Regions from separate parts of the Actinoallomurus sp. NPDC052274 genome, predicted to be linked through region 1. Evidence: riboswitches for the same ligand, from Rfam matches in the RefSeq annotation. Region 1 holds a riboswitch; the other holds the start of a gene.
The links. A riboswitch is a leader RNA that binds a small molecule or an ion and turns the genes downstream of it on or off. The one in region 1 is predicted to bind cobalamin.

Region 1 (7,314 bases):
GGGAGAGCATTCCGCCGCCGTGCTCCGCGCGATCGCCAAGGGCAGAACGAAGTTCAGTGAGATTCAGGACGCGGTGGGCATCAACCCGACGCGGGTGCTCGACAGGCTGATCGAGCTTCGGCTCGTCGAGCGTGTGATGCCCGTGACGGACGATGAGCGTTCGCGGCGCCGGATCTACCGGATCTGCGACAACTTCCTGGCCTTCTACCTCGGCCCCCTGATGCGGTACCGCGGCGAGATCGAACTCGACCTCGGAGAGTCGATCCTGCCCGCCCTGGTCAACGGGCTCGACGACCTCATGGGTGCGGCCTACGAGGAGGCATTCCGGGAACATCTCCGGCGGTTGGCTCGAGCAGGATCCCTCGGCCCGAACATCGTCGCCGTCGGCCCGTGGTGGCGAACCGGCGGTCAGGACCAGATCGACGCCGTAGCCCTGGCGGAGCCGCAGCGTACCCGGATCCCGGTGCTCGTGGGGGAGTCCAAATGGGCGAAGACGGCGAACGCGGCGCGGCTCCGGGCCCGGCTCTTCGAGAAGGCCGCGTCCCTCACCACCGACCGCGACGATCTGCGCTATGCGATCTGTGCTCGCGAGTCCATCACCCATACGACTCCCGACATCCTCGCCGTCACCGCCGCCGACATCTTCGCCGGGGCGGCTGGGTGACAGGCGTCAGGGGGTGAGGCGCTCGGCGAGCCAGGCCAGGGACAGGGGGTAGCGGTACTCGATCGCGCCGTGGCCCGCCTCGAACAGCTCGAAGTGCACGGCGTCGTCCTTCACACCGGCGGTCTCGACGGCGCGGCGGAAGGCCTGGGCGCCCAGGTCGAGGTGGTACTCGTCCTTGGTGCCCGCGTCGATCCAGACGGCCCGCATCGAGCGCAGCGCCTCGGCGTACTCCGGACGCCGCGGCATCAGGACCGGGTCGCGCTCCAGCCAGCGCTCCCAGACCTCGGGGACGACGGCGCCGGTGTCGTCGAACGGCAGGTGGACGGTACCGTCCTCGTCGGCGGAGTACGCCGACGAGTAGCCGTAGATCTCGATGAGCGGGAAGTCGGTCTCCTTGGTGCCCGCGAGATGGCCGCGGAAGTCGGCGAGGAACTTCTCGATCGAGCCGTCGAAGGAGTCGCGCAGCAGGCGGGCGAGCGTGGGGAAGGCCGGGCGGTAGCAGACCTCGAAGAGCGCGTCGCCGGCGTGGGTGGCGAGCGCGCCGAACAGGTCGGGCCGCAGCATCGGTGTGATCATCGCGCCGTAGCCGCCGCTGGACTTGCCGCTGATCCCGCGGTGGTCGCGGTCGGGCAGCGTCCGGTAGTGCGCGTCCACCCACGGCACGATCTCGTCGCACAGGTAGGAGTGGTACCGCCCGGTGGCGGGGGAGTCGAGGTACTGGCTGCCGCCCAGCGCCGTCCAGGCGTCGACGTAGACCACGATGACGGGCGGGGCCTCGCCGCGGGCGAAGACCTGGTCGGCCAGCTCGGGGAAGGGCTGTCGCCAGGGCGTGCGGTTGCGCCACATCGGCAGGTACCCGGTGTAGCCCTGGATCACGTAGACGGAGGGGTAGCGGCGGTCGGGCTCGTCGTCGTACCCCGGCGGGACGTACACCCACAGCGGCCGCCGGTGCGGGTCGCCGAGGGGGTTGTCGTTCAGCAGTTCGCTGGTGAACTCGTGCTCGTCGATGCGTCCGGCGAGGTCGGCCGACCAGGGCAGCATGCGGGCTCCTTTGCGCGACACGGATGGTGCGACCCTAACCCCGTCGCCTCGACGTCCGCCGACCGCCGTCGGCCCTCGCCGGGCCGCGGGGCCGCGGGAGCGGGACTCCCGCGGCCGTCTTCGGATCGTGCCGGCTCAGTCGTCGGAGGCGTCGCCGAGTACGGCGACCTCGACGCAGTCGGCGTTGTTGGAGCTACGGCTGCTCTTCCGCCAGCCGACGTCTATGAGATCGGGGTGGCCACTCATCCCCTGGTCTCCTTCCTGGTGCGTGAATCACCCCCGCGGGTACGGGGACGCATTCTTGAACTCGTCCGCCGCCGCCGTGATGAACTCGGCTGACTCGTCGGGTGGCAACGCGGCGGCCCGCAGATGGTCGAACCAGGTCGTGTGACGGCGGACGTCTTTCTCCTTTTCGAGGAAGATGTTCCCGGCGGGGCAGTCGATGTAGACGACGTCCAGGTCGGTGGGGTCCGGGAAGCCGATGATCGTGAAGGCGCCGTCGACGCCGGGGTGGGCGCCACGGGCGAAGGGCAGCACCTGGATGGTGACGCCCGGCAGTTCGCCGACCTCGAGCAGCCGCATCAGCTGGGACCGCATCACGGGCACCCCGCCGATCGGCCGCCGCAGCACCGCCTCGTCGAGCACGGCCCACAGCTCCAGCGAGCCGGACTCGCGCAGCATGGCCTGGCGGCGGGTGCGCAGGGCGATGCGCCGGTCGACGTTCTCCGGCGTCTCACCGGGCCGGCCCGCCTTGATCAACGCGCGGGCGTACTCCTCGGTCTGCAGCAGACCGGGCACCAGATGGGTCTGGAACGTTCGAATCGACGCCGCCGAGGCCTCCAGGCCGATGTAGGTGTCCAGGCCCGCCGACGCGGACAGGACCGCCTCGTACTCGGTCCACCAGCCGCGCTGCTGGGCGTCCTTGGCCAGGCCGAGGAGCTGGTCGCGCTGCGAGCCCTCGGGCAGGCCGTACAGGTCCAGCATGTCGCGTACGTCGCGGATGCGGGCCACGGACTTGCCGGTCTCGATGCGGCTGACGCGCGACATGGAGCACTCCAGGTGCTTCGCGACGTCTTCGATCATGAGGCCCGCGGCCTCCCGGAGCCTGCGCAGTTCCATGCCCAGCCGGCGGCGGCGGACGGTGGGGCTACGGCCATCGGTCATGGGGCACCTCCATGGCGAGCGTCCTGCGCGTATTGCGAGGAGAATGGGGACCGGTGGTGGGCGGCGGTGGCTGGGGCCGAAACCCTCGCCCGGGCCGCGCCGGGGCCGTTGAACTGTGCACGGGTGATGCCGAATCCGTCTGATCTATTGGTCCGAAAATACTTGCACGTAAAACGGGGGCAGGACATCCTGACAGGGAAGGTCACTCACCGTTGCCATCTGGGCACCTTTTGCCACCGGATAGGCACCTTACCTGGTTAACGCCCTAGGGCGTACCCCTTCCTGCCGTATCGTCCAGAGCGCGAGAGGGGTGGCATCCCATGGCCGCCACTTCGGGACCCGGGGCCGGGCCGCGGCGCCGCCACCTGGAGGCGCTCGCCCGCGAAGTCGAGGCGCGCGGCCTGCAAGGGCTCCTGACCGAGGACCTGATGCTGCGCGTGGTGGACCCGTCCGGTGGGCGCGCACTGCTGGTGGTCGCCATGCCGATGTCCCGGATCCGGTGGTCCTTCCTGTGGGCCGGCGGCGGCCAGGCCGACGCCGACGACCCCGCCCGCGCCGCCGAGCTGATCGCGCGGACCCTCGGCCGCTGACGCCGCTGACGCCGCCGCGCGGACGCCGCCGGGCCTTGACTGTCGAGTCGAACATGTGTTCGAATCTATCGCCTGCCTTCCCCCAGGCTCACTCCTTGTCACCGATCCGAGAGGTGGGCGGCCCGCGTGGGCGGAGCGAGCGATGGACCCGAGAGGCGTACGGACGCGCCGGGCCGCGGGCGATGAGCCGGGTGTACGGCGACCCCGTCGAGGTCTGGCTCACCGACGGCAGGCCCTCCCGCTTCGTCTGGCGCGGCCGGCTCTACACGGTGCTGCGGGTGCTGGACCGCTGGGTCACCACCCGCGACTGGTGGCACGAACGCCACCCCGAGGCCCCGGAAGGCGGCGAGCGCGAGTTCTGGCGCGTCGAGGCGACCCCGGACCGGACGGTCGGGGTGTACGAACTGCGCCACGACCAGGCGACCGGCACGTGGATGCTGTCCCGCGCCTGGAGCTGACGGACTCCCGCGCCCGGCTCGGCCCGGCGGGCCGCCGGGTGGCGCCGGCGGGCCTGTGCGCCGCCGGTCGACCCGAGGGGCCGCCCGTCGGCAGCCGCCGGGCGGGCCGGTGGTCGGTCAGGGCTGTACGAGGTCGCGGATCGCCTTGAGGGTCGGCTCGTCCTTGACGCCGGCGATGAGGAGCGTGGTCACGGGGGAGTCCTGCCAGAGCCGGAGCCGCTCCCTGATGCGCCCGATCGGGCCGAGGAGGGAGATCGAGTCGGCCAGCTCGTCCGGCACCGCCTTGACCGCCTCGTCGCGCCGGCCCGCCAGGAACAGCTCCTGCACCCGCGCGGCCTCCTCGGCGTACCCGAGGCGGCCGATCAGGTCCAGGTGGAAGTTGCGGTCCCTGGCCCCCATGCCGCCGATGTAGAAGGCCAGCGGGATCTTGGCGAACTCCAACGCGGCGGCCAGGTCGTCGGTCACGATCGTCGTCACGGTGGCGGCGATGTCGAAGCCTTCGCGGCGGCCGGCCAGCGAGGCGCCGAAGACCGCCTCGATCTGCGCAGGGTCGACGAAGAGGGGCAGCCAGCCGTTGGCGATCTCGGTGGCGAGGGCGATGTTCTTGGGGCCCTCCGCGCCGAGATAGACCGGGATGTCCGGGCGCACCGGGTGGACGATCGACTTGAGCGGCTTGCCGAGGCCGGTCACGCGGCCCGGCGCGTACGCGGAGGCCGGCAGCGGCAACGGGTAGTGCGGGCCGGCGGAGGTGACCGGCTCGGCGCGCCGCCACACGTCCCGCAGGATCCGGACGTACTCGCGGGTGCGCTCCAGCGGCCGGGCGAACGGCGCGCCGTACCAGCCCTCCACGACCTGCGGGCCGGACGCGCCGATGCCGAGGGTGAGCCGGCCGCCGGACAGCGCGTCGAGCGTCAGGGCGTGCATGGCGGTGGCGGCGGGCGTGCGGGCGGACATCTGGGCCACCGCGGTGCCCAGCTTGATGCGCGAGGTCCGCGCGGCGTACCAGGTGAGCGTGGTGAAGGCGTCCGAGCCGTACGCCTCGGCGGTGTAGACGAACTCGTAGCCGAGCCGCTCGGCGGCCAGCACCGTCTCGGTGGCGTCCTCCGGAACCCGTTGCCAGTAGCCGACGTTGATGCCGAGCCTCATCCGCACCCCTCCCGGCCAGAAAGTAGAACAGGTTCTATTGAAGCAGATCGCCGCTCTCCCGGCAGCGGCCGGCCGCCCCGCGATAGCGTGCACCCGCCGTACGCCCGGTCGCGGTGGCCCTGTCATCCCGTGCGCCGGATCACGGACGGCGGCCGTACCTGCGGTGTCGTGTGTCAGGCCCGATATGTCATGCTGTCCTCCGGCGATACGCGGAGGAACCCGGTGCGAGTCCGGGGCTGTCGCGCAACTGTGACCGGGAAGTCCTTCCTCGGGTGTTGGCCACGGCGTGAGCCGGAAGGCCGAGGGCGGGCGGCGATCCGGGAGCCAGGAGACTCCGGCCGCCGCTTGCCAGGCCACCTACGGGCGCGTTAACCCGAGGAAAGGACGACCACCGGGTGAACACCTATCCGTTCTCCGCCGTCACCGGGATGGCGGACCTCAAGCTCGCCCTCCTGATCAACGCGGTCTCCCCGGCCGTCGGCGGAGTGCTGGTCCGGGGCGAGAAGGGCACCGCGAAGTCCACCATCGTGCGGGCGCTCGCCGCGCTGCTGCCGGAGGTCGCGGTGGTGACGGACTGCCGGTTCTCCTGCGACCCCGCCGCGCCCGACCCGCGATGCCCCGACGGGCCCCACGGCGACGGGGCGGGCGGGCAGGTGCGGCCCGCGCGGCTCGTGGAGCTGCCGATCGGTGCCGCCGAGGACCGCCTGACCGGCTCGCTCGACCTCGAACGCGCCCTCACCGAGGGCGTCCAGGCCTACCAGCCCGGCCTGCTGGCCGCCGCGCACCGCGGCGTGCTGTACGTCGACGAGGTCAACCTGCTGCACGACCACCTCGTCGACCTGCTCCTCGACGCGGCCGCGATGGGCCACTCCTACGTCGAGCGTGAGGGCGTCTCCGTCCGGCACGCCTCACGGTTCCTGCTCGTCGGCACGATGAACCCCGAAGAGGGCGAGCTGCGGCCGCAGCTGCTCGACCGGTTCGGCCTGACGGTGGAGGTGGCCGCCACCCGCGACCCGGAGGAGCGGGCCGAGGTCGTGCGCCGCCGCCTGGCGTACGAGGCCGACCCGGCGGCGTTCGCGGCCGACTGGGTGCGCGCCGAGACCGAGCTGGCCTGGCGGATCGAGCAGGCCCGCGTCCGGCTGCCCGAGGTCGTCCTGCCCGACGGCGCGCTGCGGCAGATCACGGCCGTGTGCGCGGCGTTCGAGGTGGACGGGCTGCGGGCCGACATCGTGATGGCGCGCGCCGCGATGGCCCTCGCCGCCTGGCACGACCGTACGGTCGTCACCGCGGACGACGTGCGCGTCGCCGCCCGTCTCGCCCTGCCGCACCGGCGGCGCCGCGACCCCTTCGACGCGCCCGGCCTCGACGAGGACAGGCTCGACGAAGTCCTGGAGAACACCGGCGGCTACGACTCTCCGGAGCCGCCGGACCCCGGATTCGGCGAGGACACGGCGCCCGACCTCGTCCCCGAGCAGAGCACCGGGCCGGACCCGAAACCGGCCCCGGAGACGGACGCGAAGCCGGACTCGGGGACGGACCCGGAGGACCCCGACCCCGACGACCCCGGACCGGACGACGGTCCCGGCGGCGGACCGGACGGTTCCGGCGACCCGGCCGGGCCGGGAGACGGGGCGCCGGTCGACATCGAGCAGGCCCTTTCCGGCGAGGAGTCCGGCGAGGGCTCGGGGAAGCGCGCCCGGGGGGACTCCCCGGAGCCGGCGCCCGCCGACGCGGTGTACCGGACGCGGGTCTTCACCGTGCCCGGCCTCGGCGAGGGCGCGCCGGGCCGCCGCTCGCGGGCCCGGACGCCGTACGGCCGGACGACCGGCGCGCGGCCGGGCACGCGCTCGGTCCACCTGACCGCGACCCTCCTCGCGGCGGCCCCGCACCAGCGCGCCCGCGGCCGCTCCGGTCCCGGGCTCGTCGTCCGCTCCGGCGACCTGCGCGAGCGGGTCCGGGAGGGCCGGGAGGGCAACCTGGTGCTGTTCGTCGTGGACGCGAGCGGCTCGATGGCCGCCCGGCAGCGGATGCGCGCCGTCAAGGGCGCCGTGCTCAGCCTCCTCCTCGACGCCTACCAGCGCCGCGACAAGGTCGGTCTGATCACCTTCCGCGGCACGTCCGCCGAGCTGGCGCTGCCGCCGACCTCCTCCGTCGAGGCCGGGGCGCGCCGCCTCGAGACGCTGCCCACCGGCGGCCGCACTCCGCTGGCCGCGATGGGCGAGGCGAGCGACGTGCTCGAGGTCGTCGACGA
Region 2 (7,314 bases), on a different contig from region 1:
AGACCCTCCGCCATCGAAGCGCTCCACCGAGACAGGGACGCTGGATCCCTTTAGGAGGCTGTGACATGACGACCTCGACACTGCCCACTTCTCCTGCGACGCCGGTGGTGGTGTCGGGCAGCCGTGCCGCCCTGTGGCTGTTCGGCACCGTGCTGCTGTGCCTGGCCGCCTACTACTTCATCGGCGTCGACCAGGGCGCGACCTCGGTCTTCGGCAACAACATGGCCATCCACGAGTTCGTCCACGACGCCCGGCACTTCCTCGGGTTCCCCTGCCACTGATCCCGTCCGCGACACCACACCTGAGGGAGTACGCCGTGGAACGGCGATTCATCCTGCGTGGGCTGCTCGTGGGCGCGATCGGCGGAATCCTGGCGTTCGTCTTCGCGCGGATCTTCGCGGAGCCGCAGATCCAGGCGGCCATCGACTACGAGAGCGGCCGGGACGCCGCCCAGGCCATGCTCGACAAGGCGGCGGGCATCGCGCCCGAGGCCGCCGAGTCGGACATCTTCAGCCGCACGATCCAGGCCAACGTCGGCATCGGTGTCGGCGTCATCGTGTTCGGCGCCGCGATGGGCGGCCTGTACGCGGTCGCCTACATCCTGGCCTGCGGCCGCACCGGCAACCTACGGCCGCGGACGCTGGCGATGCTGGTCGCACTCGGCGGGTTCCTGGGGTTCTACCTGATCCCCTTCGCCAAGTACCCGGCCAACCCGCCCGCGATCGGCCATGAGGACACGATCCGCGACCGAGGCGGCCTGTACCTGCTGATGGTCGGATTCTCCATCGCCTTCCTGATCCTGGCGGTCTGGCTGGGGCAGCGCCTCAAGCCCCGGTTCGGGAACTGGAACGCGACCCTGCTGGCCGGGCTGGCGTGCGTCGTGGCGCTCGGCATCGTGATGGCCGTGCTGCCCTCGCTCGGGCACCTGTCGGCGAACGTCCACGAGTACGGCCGGCACGCGACGGAGACGCCGCTGCCGCTGCGGAACCGGCAGGGGCAGATCGTCTATCCGGGGTTCCCGGCTGACGTGCTGTTCTCCTTCCGCCTGTACTCGGTGGCCGCACAGGCGATCATGTGGGCGGCGATCGGCCTGTGCTTCGCGCCGATGGCCGAACGACTGCTCGCCCGTACGGCCGAGGTCCCCCGGAGCGCGCAGACGCAGGCGCAGGCCACGGCGTAGCAGTCGGTTCCATCCGAAGGCCCTCGGCGGATCACCGCCGGGGGCCGTTCGGCGTGCCTGCGTTCTCGTGATTCTTGGTCGACGCGCCCAATATCTAGGGGTGATGCGTTTCCATCACCACTACATGTATGGTTCTGGTGTTGCTGGTTCACCTGCGCCTCGTGTGGCGGGTGTCAAGAGGGAACCCGGTGGGATTCCGGGACTGCCCCGCAGCGGTGAGCGGGAACGACCGCCGTCAACGGCACTGGGCTCGATCGGGCCTGGGAAGCGACGGTCAGTAGGACGCACCCGATGGACGGGTGTGCTGCCCGCGAGTCCGAAGACCTGCCAGTGACCCGTGCGTGAGAGCGCGCGGTCGTCCAGGCCTCGCGGGAGGGTCGGCGGCGGAGTCTGTCGTCCGTGCGCCTCCTTTCCGCGAGCGTGAAGCCCGCCAGGAGAGAGCACGTGACACAACAGCTCATCGCGTCCCCCACGGCCATCGCCGCTCCCGAGCCGACGCTCGCGGCCGAGATCGAGCGTGTCTGCGCCGGCTTGCCGGACGCCGATCCGCTGCTCATCGCCGGAGCCGGTGACCTGGCCGAGGCCGTACGGCGGGCCGCCGCGCTGGTCGTCACCGACCCGGTCTACTCCACGGTCGCCGCCCGGCTGCTGGCCCGGTCCATCGCGAACGAGACCGGCCCGGTGACGTTCGCCGAGTCCGTCGCGGCCGCCTACGAGCAGGGGCTGCTCAACGAGCGAACCGCGGGGTTCGTCGCCCGTAACACGGAGGCGCTGGACGCGCTGGTCGACCACGACGCCGACGACCGGTTCACCTACTTCGGGCTGCGCACGGTCTACGACCGCTACCTGCTGCGGCACCCGACGACCCGGCGGGTGCTGGAGCGCCCGCAGTACTTCTTCCTGCGGGTGGCCTGCGGGCTGGCCGACAGCGTGGCCGAGGCCGCGGAGCTCTACGGGCTGATGTCGCGGCTGGCGTACCTGCCGAGCTCGCCGACGCTGTTCAACTCCGGCGCCGCCCGCCCGCAACTGTCCTCGTGCTTCCTGCTGGACTCCCCGCGTGACGAGCTCGAGGCGATCTACGAGCGGTACGGCCAGGTGGCCCGGCTGAGCAAGTACGCGGGCGGCATCGGGATCTCCTGGAGCCGGGTGCGGAGCCGGGGCTCGCTGATCCGGGGCACGAACGGGCACTCCAACGGCATCGTGCCGTGGCTGCGGACGCTGGACGCGAGCGTCGCGGCGGTCAACCAGGGCGGCCGGCGCAAGGGCGCCGCGTGCGTCTACCTCGAGCCCTGGCACGCCGACGTGGAGGAGTTCCTCGAGCTGCGGGACAACACCGGGGAGGACGCGCGGCGCACGCACAACCTCAATCTGGCCAACTGGGTGCCGGACGAGTTCATGCGCCGGGTCGAGGCGGACGCGACCTGGTCGCTGTTCGACCCCAAGCAGGTGCCGGAGCTGGTGGACCTGTGGGGCGAGGAGTTCGACCGGGCGTACCGCGCGGCCGAGGCCGAGGGCCGATTCGTCCGGCAGATCCCGGCGCGGCAGCTGTACGGGGCGATGATGCGCACCCTCGCCCAGACCGGCAACGGCTGGATGACGTTCAAGGACGCGGCCAACCGCGCCTGCAACCAGACCGCCGAGCCCGGCAACGTCGTCCACCTGTCCAACCTGTGCACCGAGATCCTCGAGGTCACCCACGACGCCGAGACCGCGGTGTGCAACCTCGGCTCGATCAACCTCGCCGCCCACGTGACCGACGACGGGGTCGACTGGGCGGGGCTGCGGGCGACCGCGCGTACGGCCGTGCGGTTCCTGGACCGTACGATCGACCGCGGCTTCTACCCCACGCCGGAGGCGGCGCGGGCGAACCGCCGCTGGCGGCCGATCGGGCTCGGCGTGATGGGCCTGGCGGACGTGTTCTTCCGGCTGCGGCTGCCCTTCGACTCGCCCGAGGCGCTCGCGCTGTCCACCCGCATCGCCGAGGAGATCGCGCTCGCGGCGTACGGGGAGTCGGCCGACCTCGCCGCGGCCTACGGCCCGCACCCGTCCTACGACCAGACCCGCGCCGCCCGCGGCGTCCTGCACCCGGACCACTGGCCGGACGCCGACCGGACGCACGCCGACGAGTGGGAGGCGCTGCGGGCCCGGATCGCCGCGGTCGGGCTGCGCAACTCACTGCTGGTGGCGATCGCGCCGACCGCGACCATCGCCTCCATCGCCGGCTGCTACGAGTGCATCGAGCCGCAGGTGTCCAACATCTTCAAGCGCGAGACCCTGTCAGGGGAGTTCCTGCAGATCAACACCTACCTGGTGGCGGATCTCAAGGCGCGTGGGCTGTGGACACCGCGGGTCCGTGACGCGATCAAGCGCGCCGACGGATCGGTGCAGGACATCAACGAGCTTCCCGGCGAACTGCGGCACCTGTACCGCACCGCCTGGGAGCTTCCGCAGAAGGCGCTGATCGACCTGGCCGCGGCGCGGACGCCCTACATCGACCAGTCCCAGTCGCTGAACCTGTTCATGGCCACTCCCACGATCGGGAAGCTGTCGTCGATGTACGCCTACGCGTGGCGGTCCGGCCTGAAGACCACGTACTACCTGCGGTCGCGCCCGGCCACCCGGATCGCGCAGACGACCGTCGCCCCCGCCCAGGAGGTGGAGGCGCTCATGTGCTCCCTGGAGAACCCCGAGACCTGCGAGGCATGCCAATGAGTCTGCTCGACCCCGGTATGGATCTGACCCTGCGGCCGATGCGCTACCCGGCCTTCTACGACCGGTTCCGCGCCGCGATCCGCAACACCTGGACCGTCGAAGAGGTCGACCTGCACTCCGACCTCGCCGACCTGGCCCGGCTCACGCCCGAGGAACTGCACCTGGTCAACCGGCTGGTCGCGTTCTTCGCCACCGGTGACACGATCGTGGCCAACAACCTGGTGCTCAACCTCTACACGCACCTGAACGCGCCCGAGGCCCGCCTGTACCTGTCACGGCAACTGTTCGAAGAGGCCGTGCACGTGCAGTTCTACCTGACCCTGCTCGACACCTACCTCCCCGACCACGACGAGCGGGCCAAGGCGTTCGCCGCCGTGGAGAACATTCCCTCGATCCGCGACAAGGCGGAGTTCTGCTTCCGCTGGATCGACTCCCTCGGCGCGATGGACCGGCTCCGCGGCCGGGAGGACCGGCGGGCGTTCCTGCTCAACCTCATCTGCTTCGCCGCGTGCATCGAGGGGCTGTTCTTCTACGGCGCCTTCGCCTACGTGTACTGGCTGCGCGACCGCGGCCTGCTCAACGGCCTCGCCTCGGGCACGAACTGGGTGTTCCGCGACGAGTCGATGCACATGGAGTTCGCCTTCAGCGTCGTGGACACCGTACGCGCCGAGGAGCCCGACCTGTTCGACGATGAGCTGACCGGGCAGGTGACGAGGATGCTGGAGGAGGCCGTCGCCGCCGAACTGGCCTTCGCCCATGACCTGTGCGGCGACGGCCTGTCCGGCATGACCGCCACCGACATGCGCGCCTACCTGGAGAACGTCGCCGACCAGCGCCTCGCCCGCCTCGGCATGCCGATCCGGTACGGCACCGCCAACCCGTTCGCGTTCATGGAGTTGCAGGACGTTCAGGAGCTGTCCAACTTCTTCGAACGCCGGGTGTCGGCCTACCAGGTCGCCGTCGAAGGGACGGTCAGCCTCGACGAGGAGTTCTGACCGCACCGGCACGGCGCGGCCGGGGTCAGGGGGTGAGCAGGCCCCATCGGGCGGACCACGCCACGCACAGGATGCCGGCGGCCATCAGGATGATGAGTCGTATCCGGTGCGCGCCGAGGATCGCGTCTCGGCCGCGGGCGACGGCGGTGCCGGTCGCGACGGTCAGCACCGCGGTGGCCAGCGCGAGCACCTGGAGGACGAGCCACGGCACGGCACGGCCGAGCGCGGCCGGCGCCGCGGTCTGCGCGGAGGTCAGGTACACCGAGAGCACGAACAGCACCGTGCCGAGCACCGTGAGGAGACCACAGGCGGCGAGCCATCGGGACAGCCGGCGGACCGTCCGCGGCAGCGCGCGGCGGCGGAGGGCGAGACCGGCGATCAGGCATCCGAGGAAGGTCAGTGTGATGGCCGCGAGCACGATGGCCTGAACCAGGGCGTTGTCATCCCAGTGGCCGCCGGCCGCTCGGCTGGACGCCGCCTGTACCGGTGGTCGCTGCGCGCTGGACGCCGGTGGGTGTCCGGCGGCGACCTGGCGTACCCAGGTGGCCATCGTCGCGGTGTAGCCCGGTGCGAGTGCGCCCAGTCGGTGGCCCTGGATCGACGGGCCGCCGATGCGGTCGAAGCCGTCGCCGGTCTGCCGCCCGTCGTGCGCGGCGCCGGCCAGGAACCCGATGGTGACGGACCGGTCGGCGGCCAGGGCGCGGCGCAGGATGCCGGCGCTCTCGGCGGGTGGCACTTCGATGTCGTGCTCGCCCCACAGGGCCAGCACCGGCATCCGCAGTCGGGCGAGGACCGGCAGCGGGTCGTACGACGCCTCGGGGAACAGGCCCGCACCCGCGACGAGCCGGGCCGCCGGTCCGGTGACCGCGCCGTCCAGCGAGCCGGTGACTCCGTTGTGCCGTGCCATGTTGGCCAGGTACCAGGTCTGCGTGCGCAGCGGGGTCAGGCCGGAGGCCCCGAGGGTCACCAGGAACGCGACGTGCCCGCTGCGTACGGCGGCGAGCGGCGCGACCCAGCCGCCCTCGCTGAATCCCCACAGCCCCACGCGCGCCGGGTCGATGCCCGGCACGGCGCGCAGCGCGGCGACGCCCGCGGCCGCGTCGTCGGCGAGGAGCCCATAGTCGCGGTGGACCTTGGAGTAGCCGACGGTGCGCTTGTCGTAGATCAGGGCCGCGATGCCCGCGCGCGCGAACGCCTCCGCCTCCGGCCGTATGAACGAGAACAGCACGGTGTGCTCTCCTTTGTGTGGAGGGTCGTACGGGTCAGTCGTGGACTCCGGCGGCCTCCATGGGGCGTGCGCGGAGCCGGAGTCCCGCGGGCGCCACGGAGGCGAGGACGGCGAGCAGAGCGCTGCCGGCGACGATCAGGCCCATCGTCGACCAGGGCACGGCGATGACGGGAGTCCCGACCAGCCTGCCCAGGGCGGCGCCCACCACGGCGAGGAGGAGCGCGGAGGCCACGGCGGCGAGCACCCCCCCGACGGCCGTCAACAGCAGGGCCTCGCCCGCCGCCATCGCCAGGATCTGGCGGCGGGTCGCTCCGGTCAGGCGCAACAGGGCGAATTCACGGCCCCGTCCCGCGACGGACGTCAGGAAGGTGTTGGCGATCGCGAGGGCGCTGTAGGCGATCGCGACGCCGAGGAGCACGACGAGGCCGAGTTCGGTCTGGCGGCCTTGCCGGTCGCGCGCCACGGCCGTCCACCGCCCGGTCGGCACGGCCTGTGCGCCCACGCCGTGGGTCGCGGTGCGCAACGCCGCCAGGGCCGCGGGCCGATCGGCTCCCGGCCGTATCCGCACGTAGATCCGTTCCGGCAGCGAGCGTCCGGCGTTCCGCGAATCGATCACCAGGCCATCGCCCAGACCGGCGTCGACCACCGCCGTGACGCGGAGGGCGACCGGGGTACCGTCGGCCAGCCAGACGGGCATCGTGTCGCCGACGTGCCGGTGCCAGGAGCGGTCGACGGCGATGGTCCGGGTGTTCAGGCCGGCGAGCGATCCCTCGACCACCGGCAGGTCGAGAACGGTGGTCTCATCGACCGCCTGGGCCGCGTACGGGACCGGCATCGGGGCCTCCAGATGGAGGGCGGTGAGCGCGGGTTCGTGGGCGAACAGCGTCGTGCTCGTCACCGTCGTGGCCTCGATCCCGGGAACGGCCCGGATCCGGTCGATGACCGTCCGGTTCAGCTGGGCGCCTCCGACGGGCAGGACGACGTAGTCCGCCCGAGCGGCCTGCCGCCGCAGATCGTGGTCCGTGGCGGAGTCGACGGCGCCGCTCGCTCCCAGGACGGAGCAGGCCAGCCCGACGGTGATCAGCACAGGGGCGACGGCGGCCGACGCGCGGCGTACCGCGGTCAGCGAGTTCTCCCGGACCAGGAGCCCGCCCGCTCCGTACGTGAACGGCCGACTCAGGATCCGGATCAGGGGCGGG

Region 2: another riboswitch for cobalamin. It lies ahead of AB0K82_RS06150 (ribonucleoside-diphosphate reductase subunit alpha); the one in region 1 lies ahead of AB0K82_RS41365 (VWA domain-containing protein).

The regions. Positions count from the first base shown of each region.
Region 1 covers NZ_JBFAUT010000089.1:42-7,355, reverse strand. The annotation lists gene AB0K82_RS41400 (ATP-binding protein) at 1-664, shown strand, start outside; gene AB0K82_RS41395 (alpha/beta hydrolase-fold protein) at 671-1,705, opposite strand; gene AB0K82_RS41390 (DUF397 domain-containing protein) at 1,841-1,951, opposite strand; gene AB0K82_RS41385 (helix-turn-helix transcriptional regulator) at 1,979-2,869, opposite strand; gene AB0K82_RS41380 (hypothetical protein) at 3,190-3,459, shown strand; gene AB0K82_RS41375 (DUF6504 family protein) at 3,555-3,917, shown strand; gene AB0K82_RS41370 (LLM class F420-dependent oxidoreductase) at 4,035-5,063, opposite strand; cobalamin riboswitch at 5,276-5,398, shown strand; partial or broken gene AB0K82_RS41365 (VWA domain-containing protein) at 5,492-7,314, shown strand, end outside.
Region 2 covers NZ_JBFAUT010000005.1:56,887-64,200, reverse strand. The annotation lists cobalamin riboswitch at 1-28, shown strand, start outside; gene AB0K82_RS06160 (CbtB-domain containing protein) at 66-281, shown strand; gene AB0K82_RS06155 (CbtA family protein) at 317-1,180, shown strand; cobalamin riboswitch at 1,308-1,527, shown strand; gene AB0K82_RS06150 (ribonucleoside-diphosphate reductase subunit alpha) at 1,625-3,892, shown strand; gene AB0K82_RS06145 (ribonucleotide-diphosphate reductase subunit beta) at 3,889-4,887, shown strand; gene AB0K82_RS06140 (hypothetical protein) at 4,913-6,115, opposite strand; gene AB0K82_RS06135 (FtsX-like permease family protein) at 6,150-7,314, opposite strand, start outside.